3 regions of the Desulfobaculum senezii genome follow, and region 3 is predicted to be linked to each of the others. Evidence: predicted binding sites of a transcription regulator. Region 3 holds the regulator's gene; each other region holds the start of a gene.
The links. Region 3 encodes sigma-54, which starts transcription at its own class of promoters, with help from an activator protein. Its sites were predicted from a motif close to CTGGCACGGNNNNTGCTT; they were not measured.

Region 1 (3,072 bases), on a different contig from region 3:
AAAAGTACGTAGCGCCCTTTACATGAGCGCAATCTCAGCGACTGTCTGGAACCCTGCAATTCGAGCCTTCTACCAGCGTCTTTGCGATGCGGGCAAACCTAAAAAGGTCGCCCTCACTGCCTGTGCAAGGAAGCTTCTCGTGATTTGTAATGCGATTTTACGGACGGGAAAACCTTGGGATCCTGCACTTAACGCTTGATTGCCAATACGATTGCTTGAGAATCCCCAGGATTTTTTGGACGGAAGCCGTCCAAAAAATAGGGGGGCGGGCAGGGTCTTCTGCCTTCTGCTTTTGTCTTTGTAAACACGCCCAACAAGGATTCTCACCGCCTGTTTCAGCGCGCCAAAGCCCCCCAAAAAACATCCACACGGACGGGAGCCGTCAGGGGTGACGACTGTGCCAGCAAAAGGCAACCGGCATGTGCGCACATGGGATTTTTAAGGGCCCACGGCCCTTAAACCTGCGGAGCACAAAAAGCCCGGCGTAGCCACCGTCACACGTCCATGCCCTCCACCCGGGAGCTTCACAGGGGGGAGCACAATCTGCACCCCCACTTGAGCCGCAGAGCACAAAAAGCCTCGGCCCAGCGCTCCAAAGCCTGTCTGTTAGGCCTCGCCTTCCCACCTGCGCCGCACGCAGGCCATGCGGAAGATCCGGCCATGTCGGGTGTTTTTCCACCATCCCGCCGTATGTGAACAGCCTCACAACCCGCCCGGAAGGGGTGTAACCTTGTGGCTACACTAACGGGAACACGGCGTGCTAATCCCTAGTGCCCAGCTTGGTTTTCTCCCCACGCTGCGGTGAAGACGGAGCAGGGGACGTACGCGGGGCCACGATTGGGTGCGAGAGTTGGGCGCCTTTCTCCGCTTTTGGCATATAATATCCTGTTATAAATGAATATCAGTCACGTTTCGCCGGGCGTGATGTGGCGGGTTCTCTGCGTGATGCAGGTGGTGATTGGGACGCAAAGTGTCGGCTGTGCGACACGCTGTGGGGCGGATTTCCGAGGGCTGGGGTTTACAGGGTGTAGCTTGAAGTTAGCAGTTTGCTGAGGGGACGGGAATACCAGTGTTTATAATAAAAGCAATGAATTCGGTATGTTGTTGTCGATTGTTCTTTTTGGAACGATGGTTGCTCTAAGGGGAGTGCTGCGCTCAGGGCAGACAGCGGGTCCGGGACAACCGTTCTCCCTGCCTACGGTAACGTGCTGACCCCACGGTCTTGCCTTGAGCGACATATCTTAAGGAGGATTCATGGCTTATGTCTGAAGCAAGTAGCAACGTCGTAGTGGATCAGGCGCAATCGTCCTGGTCGGACCTGTGGAAGAAAGAGGACTACCTTGCCATTTGGCTTGGTTTCTTCCTGCTCGTTATCGGTGGGCTGATTTACTTTAATAATACCCCTGAGGGTATGGACGAAACCTTTGCCGAGTGCAACGCCATCATGGCTGCCGAGGCGGAGCGCGCTCCGTTCAAGACTGTGGCGTACCTGACGGCGCAGGACAAGAAGGAAGGCGTTCAGGGCAAAAAGACGTCCATTGGCAAAACCATTAAGTCGTGGACCAGCAAGCCCGGCACGTGGTCCAGCAACCCGCTGGACAGCTTCTACATGAGCGCCGAGCGTGCCAAGGAAATGAACGCCAAGTACGCGCCCAAGTACGAGGCCGCCAAGCTGGCCGCCAAAGAGGCGCGCACCGAAGCGCAGATTGCTGAAGCCGCTGCCGCCGCTGTGGGCTTTAAGAGCGCGGAGCTGAATCAGGTCGCGCAGGACAAGATTGAAAAGTGGCGCGCCGCGAAGGGCTCCATGAAGTCCGCCAAGAAGAAGGTAAAGCACAAGGCCTTTAACCGCTTCCCCACTCTGATTGGCTTGATGGTCGTCATTGGCCTGCTGTTCTCCGTGGGCATGCGCTGCATGGGCGAGAGCGCAGGCAAGTTCTTCAAGGGCTTCTGCTTCGTCTTCACCCTTGGCGTTATTGCGTACTTTATGTCGTACCAGTCCACGATGAAGCACTACGGCATTGGTTATGCCGCGTGGGCTATTTTCCTTGGTATGCTTATCTCCAACACCATCGGCACCCCGAAGTGGGTCAAGCCCGCCTTGCAGGTTGAGTTCTACATCAAGGCCGGTCTGGTTCTGCTTGGCGCCGAGGTGCTGTTCAACAAAATTATCGCCATTGGCGTGCCCGGCATCTTCGTGGCGTGGATTGTGACGCCTGTCGTCCTCATCTCCACCTACATCTTCGGTCAGAAGGTGCTGAAGATTCCTTCCAAGACGCTGAACATGGTTGTCTCCGCGGATATGTCCGTGTGCGGTACCTCTGCGGCCATCGCCACCGCCGCGGCCTGCCGCGCCAAGAAGGAAGAGCTCACCCTCTCCATCGGCCTGTCCCTGGTGTTCACCTCCATCATGATGATTGTCATGCCTGCCATCATTAAGGCCACTGGCATGCCCTTTATCCTTGGTGGCGCGTGGATGGGTGGTACCATCGACGCCACGGGCGCCGTTGCCGCCGCCGGTGCGTTCCTGTCCGAGAAGGCCCTTTACGTGGCCGCTACCATTAAGATGATCCAGAACGTGCTCATCGGTGTGACCGCCTTTGGTGTGGCTGTGTACTGGTGCACCAAGGTTGAGTGCGAAGCTGGTGGCAAGTCCATCGGCTGGATTGAAATCTGGCACCGCTTCCCCAAGTTCGTGCTGGGCTTTTTGTCCGCATCCATCGTGTTCTCCATCATGTACACCAGCCTTGGCACCGATGCAGGCTTCTCCCTCATCGACCAGGGCGTTATCCGCGGCTTTAGTAAGATCTTCCGCGGTTGGTTCTTCTGCCTGAGCTTCGCGGCCATTGGTCTCGCCACCAACTTCCGCGAGCTGAAGGGCTACTTCCGAGGCGGCAAGCCGCTCATCCTGTACTTCTGCGGCCAGTCCCTCAACCTCATCCTTACCCTGACCATGGCGTACATCATGTTCTACCTCGTCTTCCCCGAAATCACGGCGAAGATCTAAAGCTGAACTGATTGTGCCACCCCTCCGGACGGGGGACAGTGTCCCCCGTCCATCCCTCTTTACGAGGA
Region 2 (3,072 bases), on a different contig from region 3:
AGGATGTTCTCCGCCGCCGGGTTGGCGGCGCGGATGAGACCGTCGTCATCAAGGGTGACAAGGCCGTCGGGCATGGTGTCCAGCAGCCGGGAGTGGAAGCGCTCCAAACGGTTCAGACGGCGGCCCTGGTCGCGGCGGCGCAGGTAGGCAATGGCCAGCCCCCACAAAAAGAGGGCCACCAGCAGCACGTACAGCGTCTGATACATGGCCGTGGAGCGAAATTTCTTAAACTGCTGCAAATGGCGCGTGGCATCCAGCCCCACAACGAGGTACGGCACGCCAACTCCGGCAGTGCCCATGCCGGAATCCATCTCGCACAGCTGGCCAAGGCCACGGCGCGAGCGCAGGGCCGCCACGAAAATATTGCGTTTGTCTCCGGAGTAGAAGGCCTGCCACTCGCCGGTGGATTGCAGCACATCCCACCCGTGGCCGGGAATCTCCGGATAATTGAGCCCCTCCGCGCCAACGGACAGCAGCATGCGTCCATTTTGGGCGTACAGGGACAGGAATTCCACCTCGCTCTGATTCACGAGGTCCGAGAGCATCTCCACCACCTGCGGCTTGATGCTGGGCAGGGGCTGTTGCTGCTGCATCATGCCGCGCATGCCGTGCCGCCTGTGCCCGCGCATTTCGCGCATGAGGCTTGTCTCGATCCCACGCAGGATTACGCGGGAGGACAAAAACATGTGTTCGTTGATGGTTTCGCGCTGCTGGCGAAGATTGTGCCACGTGACGTAGCTGATGCCGAGACCAAGCACCACAAGGGCGATGGCGGCGACGAGGAGGGGATTCGAATCCTTGTTTGACCGGAGACCAAGTTCCATTGGGTCATCCTGTAATAACAACCCCGGGGCCAGTCTGTACCGACCCCGGGGACGCTATGAGGAGGGGCTGTAATGTTGTCCTCCGCCACGTGGCGAAGGTTCGGGGCTAGTCGAGAGCGGGGCAGTTGCCGTAGTAGCCGCCACCGCCACCACCGCGGTGGTAGCCGCCGTGGCCGTAGCCGCGGCCCATGGGCATACGGATGCCGGTTTCGTTACCCATCTGCTGGCGGAACTTCACGCGCTTTTCAAAAAGCTGGCTGCGCAGATTGGCGATGTCCTTGGTCACGGCGTCGATACGGCTCTGGTCGGCATTGGGGCTGGCCAGTAGAGCTTCCAGCTCGGCGCGCTTGGCGTACATCTGCTCGCGCAGGGGCTTGGTGTCCTGATAGAACTGCTGCGCGATGGCGTCGGCCTTCTGCTGCTGTTCGGGGCTCAGTGCCTGATAGCCCTGGCCGCAGTACCCCTGTCCCCAGCCGTGGCCGCCCATCTGGCCGCGCATCTGTCCGTGATGCGGTCCGGCGTATGCCACAGCGGCGAGGGTCAAAACCGCTACCGCGACAAATGCTGCGATGGTGGTGTTCTTCTTCGTCATAGCTTGTGCTCCTTGTTTGGGGCTTTTGCGTTTTCTTAAGTTAAAGCACGAGGCGTGCCAAAACTGAAATTGCAATCTTTTCAAGCAATTACGCGAAAAGCCTTCACCCGCCACTCTGCCGTTGTGCAAGTTGATTGCACCACATCAGTGCACTTTGTGCAAGGGCGTGCACTTGTGCAATCCCTACCGCCGGCATGTGCACATTCTGCCACTGCCCTACGGCCCCGCCGCCACGGCCGCGCCCAAAACCCCTGCCGGGCGCGGCATTGTGGTCAGCCTAAGCGGCGCCGTCTTCGGCTTTGGGAATGCGGATGCACTGCACAAATCCCAGCGAAACCGCCGCCAAAACCGCCCCGCTAAAGAACACCCACGAGGGGTGCAGCAGCCACACCGCCCCGGCGCAAAACGGAATAACCACCGCCGCCACATGGTTGATGGTAAAGCCCACAGCCATGCTGGGCGCAATGTCCTCGCGGTCCGCAATTTTCTGAAAGTAGGTCCTGATGGCGATGGAGCAGTTGAACACCACGTGGTCCAGAATATACAGGATGGCGACCACCATTTTGCTTTCCACCACGCCGTAGGCGGCAAAAACCACAATAAGCGTCGCGTACTCCACACTCAGCACGGCGCGCTCGCCAAAGCGGTTGATGGCGCGGCCAATGCGCGGCGAGACAAACCAGTTCACCACGTTGTTGAAGATGAACAGCGCCGTCACTTCCTGCACGGTAAACCCAAGGCGCTCCACCATCAGGAACACGGAGAAGGCCACAAAAATCTGCCGCCGCGCTCCGGCGAAAAAGGTCAGCAGGTAATACAGCCAGTACTTTTTGCGCAGGAGCATGCCCTTGCGCTGCGGGCGCGCCTCCACGTCGGCAATGGGGACAAAGAGCGCCCCAAGGCCTGCCACCACAACCACCAAGCCCACTCCGGCAAAGAGCATGGGGTAGTCCCACACCTCGGCCAAAACAAAAATCGCCCCGCCCACGGCAAGGTTGCCCACCGAGGTCAACCCCTTGAGCCGCCCGGACACCAGCGGCGCGGTGGCAAGGTCATAATGCTGCAACGTCAGGGACTGATTCACCGTTTCAAAGTAATGAAAGCCAAAGGACATGATGAGCGTGGTGGCCACCAATCCCCACGTGGTGGGGAAAAAGCCCGTCAGCGCCACACCAAGGCCCACCACGGCTATGGAAAATGCCGCAAGCCGCCGCTCCGTAATAAACAGCAGCAGATACACCACCAGAAAGGCCAAAAATCCCGGAACCTCTCGAATGGACTGGATAATGCCCATTTCCAGACCATCAACACCCACCACATCAACGGCGAAGTTGTTGACCAGCGTCCGCCAGCCCTGCAAGCCCACCGCACCTGCAAGGGTGAGTATCATCAGGAATATGTACAGACGACGGGCAGAAGGAGACATGTTCATGCAAAGCACCTCATCATGCAGGGGGAAGAACGCACATTTCTCTCCCAAAGCACTATTTTTTTCCACCGGATTCGTGTAGTGTTCCAACCAGTTGAACACCCCTCCGGATTTTTTTCATTCCGCTCCAATTTTTTCCCTAAAGAAATTTTCCGTAACGGCCGATCACATATTTGACAAAGAGGCAGACTCCACCCTTTTTGTCAGCGTGATTCACCGTAGGCCGC
Region 3 (3,072 bases):
ATGCACCTCTCCGGCGGTGAGCGCAGGCGGCTCGAGATCGCCCGCGCGCTTATTCTGAATCCGAAATTCATGCTGCTGGATGAGCCTTTTGCGGGGATTGACCCCATCGCCGTGGATGACATACAAGGAATTGTACGCGGGCTGAAAGAGAAGGGCATTGGCGTGCTCATTTCCGACCATAACGTCCGCGAAACCCTGCGTATTTGCGACAGGGCCTACCTTGTCTACGAAGGCCGCATCATCCTGAGCGGCACTCCGGAAGAAATTTGTGCCGATCCTAAGGCTCGCCGGGTCTACCTTGGCGAGACGTTCTGCCTGTAACCTTCCGGAAATTCTATATAAATCCCTATATTCAAGAACCTTGCCAGTCTTGGTTGCAAGCTTGTTGTGAATGTGGCATGGTGCTTGTGCGGTCGGTAACGAAGTCCGCACAAGCACCATTTTTTTTAGATGCCGTAGGCACTGTCGCACTTCCGCCCCCTTTGACGGGGCAGCCTGATACGGAATCTGCAACGCCAACATTTCGCAAGAAGACATAAGCCAACATGGCACTTGAACTACGACAACAACTCAAGCTCTCTCAGCAACTGGTCATGACACCGCAGTTGCAGCAGGCCATCAAGCTGCTGCAGCTCTCCCGCGTGGAGTTGGTGGACATGGTCCAGCAGGAACTCCTCGAGAATCCCCTTCTGGAGGAGGCCGCCGTCGAGCCGTCGCAGGAGAAGGCCGAGGCCGAGCAGGACGCCCGGTCGGCAGAAGCCGTAGATAACGGCGAAGCCATGGCCGATGGCGTTGGCGATCAGGACGCGATGCAGGGCGCGGATTGGGAAAACTACCTCGGGGAGTTCTCTTCCACGGGGCGGCAGTCCTCGGCGCGTGAAGCGGAAATCCCGGAGGAGGGCTTGTCCTTTGAGGCCCGCCTTTCGTCCAAGCCATCGCTGGAAGGGCATCTGGAATGGCAGATCCGCCTCTCGGACATGACGCCGGAGCAGGTGAACATCGCAGAGGTCATCCTTGGCAACCTTGGCTCGCAGGGCTACCTGCAAAGCACCGTTGAGGAAATCGCCGAGGAAGCCAAGTGCTCCGTGGACGCCGTGGAGGAAACGCTGCACCGCGTCCAGCGCATGGACCCCGTGGGCGTTGCCGCCCGCGACCCGCGCGAGTGTCTGCTTGTGCAGCTGGAGGTCAACGGCTACGACGACCCCATCCTGCACTCCCTCGTCAGCGACCACCTGGAGGACCTTGAAAAGCGCCGCTACAAGCCGCTGGCGCGCAAGTTCCGCCTCACCCTTGAAGGCCTCAAGGAATACCTCGACTTTCTGCAAACCCTCGACCCCATGCCCGGTGCTGCCTTTGGCAGTGGCGAGGCGCAGTACGTCAGCCCGGATGTGCACGTCTACAAGTACGAGGATGACTTCGTCATCGTGCTCAATGACGACGGTTTGCCGCAGCTGACGGTCAATGATTTCTATCTTGATTCCGTGAAGGATGGGCGCGGCGCGCCGGAGAAGGAATACCTGCACGAGCGCCTGCGTTCCGCCCAGTGGCTGATGAAAAGCCTGTACCAGCGCCAGCGGACCCTCTATAAGGTTATGGAGAGTCTTGTGCGCTTCCAGCGTGGGTTCTTTGAGCATGGCGTGACCCGTCTGAAGCCCCTTATCCTCAAGGATGTGGCCGATGACATCGAGATGCACGAATCCACCATCAGCCGCATTACCACCAGCAAGTATGTGTCCACGCCCCATGGCGTGTTCGAGCTGAAATTTTTCTTCAACAGCGCCCTCGGTATGGACGACGGATCGCAGGTCGGCTCCGAGAGCGTGAAGGCACACATCAAGGAACTCATCGGAAAGGAAGATACCAAAAAGCCTCTTTCGGACGAGAAAATCGCCGAGATCCTCAAAGGGCGGCTTCAGGTCAACATCGCACGGCGAACTGTTGCCAAATATCGCAGCTCCCTCGGCATACCGTCCTCCTCCAAACGCAAGCAGGTCTTTTAGGAGGGGCGGAGCGGCGACAACACCCTTTATTTTCAGGCTGAATGCAAGTACACTTTCCTCTATGGTGAGTATTCGATCCAACCCCAGCAGTTAAGGAGGATCGTCGATGAACATCAGCTTGACCTTTAAGAATTTCGAGCCTTCGGACCATCTCAAGCAGTATGCCCGCAAGCGCTTTGAAAAGCTGATCAAGTACGCCGATACCGGCAATGCCGAGTTGCAGATCAACCTGAGTGTGGAGAAGTTTCGCCACATCGCGGAGGTCTCGCTTGCCGGGGACAATATGAACATGTCCGCCGTTGAGGAATCGGAAGACATGTACTCCTCCATCGACCTTGTGCTGGACAAGATGTCCGCACAGGTCCGCAAGATGCGTGAAAAGGACAAGGACCGCCGCCGCGCGCGCGATACCGTGCGCCAGGAGGACGTCGCCGCCCTTGGCGGATTCGACGCCGAGGACATGGACGCCGCATCCGGCCCTGTCATCGTGCAGGCCGACACCTACACGCCCAAGCCCATGATGGCCGACGAGGCCGCCATGCAGCTGGACACCTTCAAGTATGATTTCCTCGTGTTCCGCAACGCTGAAACCGAACGGGTCAATGTCATCTACCGCCGCAAGACCGGCGAGTACGGCCTCATTGATCCCGGGATGTACGAATGAAGCTCGGAGATTTTGTCGATAGCGATTTGATATTCCCTGAACTTTCGGCCAGAACCAAGTCTTCGGTTCTGGCCGAACTTGTGGCCGGGGCTGCGCAGCATGTGCAGGGCATTGACCCTGAACAGGCCAAGGACGTCCTGCTGGAACGGGAATCCCTCGGCACCACTGGAATCGGCGACGGCATCGCCATCCCCCACGGCAAGCTGGAGGGGCTGGACGACATCGTCGTCGTTGCCGCCAGAAGCCGCGAGGGCGTTGACTTTGATGCGCTGGATTTTAAGCCCTGCCACATCTTCTTCCTTGTGCTTGCGCCGGAAAAGGTGGCCGGGATGCACCTGCGCATCCTTGCCCACATCTCCCGTACCCTTAAGGATGAGAAGTTCCGCACGGCCTTCTTGGAGGCTGGCG

Region 1: the regulator sigma-54 is predicted to act here: its motif matches at 1,121-1,138, upstream of ACYQ2T_RS11425 (YeiH family protein).
Region 2: the regulator sigma-54 is predicted to act here: its motif matches at 1,460-1,477, upstream of ACYQ2T_RS11675 (periplasmic heavy metal sensor).

The regions. Positions count from the first base shown of each region.
Region 1 is NZ_BAAHYU010000003.1:518,985-522,056, forward strand. It holds gene ACYQ2T_RS11420 (IS110 family RNA-guided transposase) at 1-199, shown strand, start outside; gene ACYQ2T_RS11425 (YeiH family protein) at 1,262-3,004, shown strand.
Region 2 is NZ_BAAHYU010000003.1:579,867-582,938, reverse strand. It holds gene ACYQ2T_RS11680 (two-component system sensor histidine kinase NtrB) at 1-824, opposite strand, end outside; gene ACYQ2T_RS11675 (periplasmic heavy metal sensor) at 931-1,416, opposite strand; gene ACYQ2T_RS11670 (MFS transporter) at 1,694-2,848, opposite strand.
Region 3 is NZ_BAAHYU010000002.1:1,565,489-1,568,560, forward strand. It holds gene lptB (LPS export ABC transporter ATP-binding protein) at 1-321, shown strand, start outside; gene rpoN (RNA polymerase factor sigma-54) at 546-2,000, shown strand; gene hpf (ribosome hibernation-promoting factor, HPF/YfiA family) at 2,107-2,664, shown strand; gene ACYQ2T_RS07800 (PTS sugar transporter subunit IIA) at 2,661-3,072, shown strand, end outside.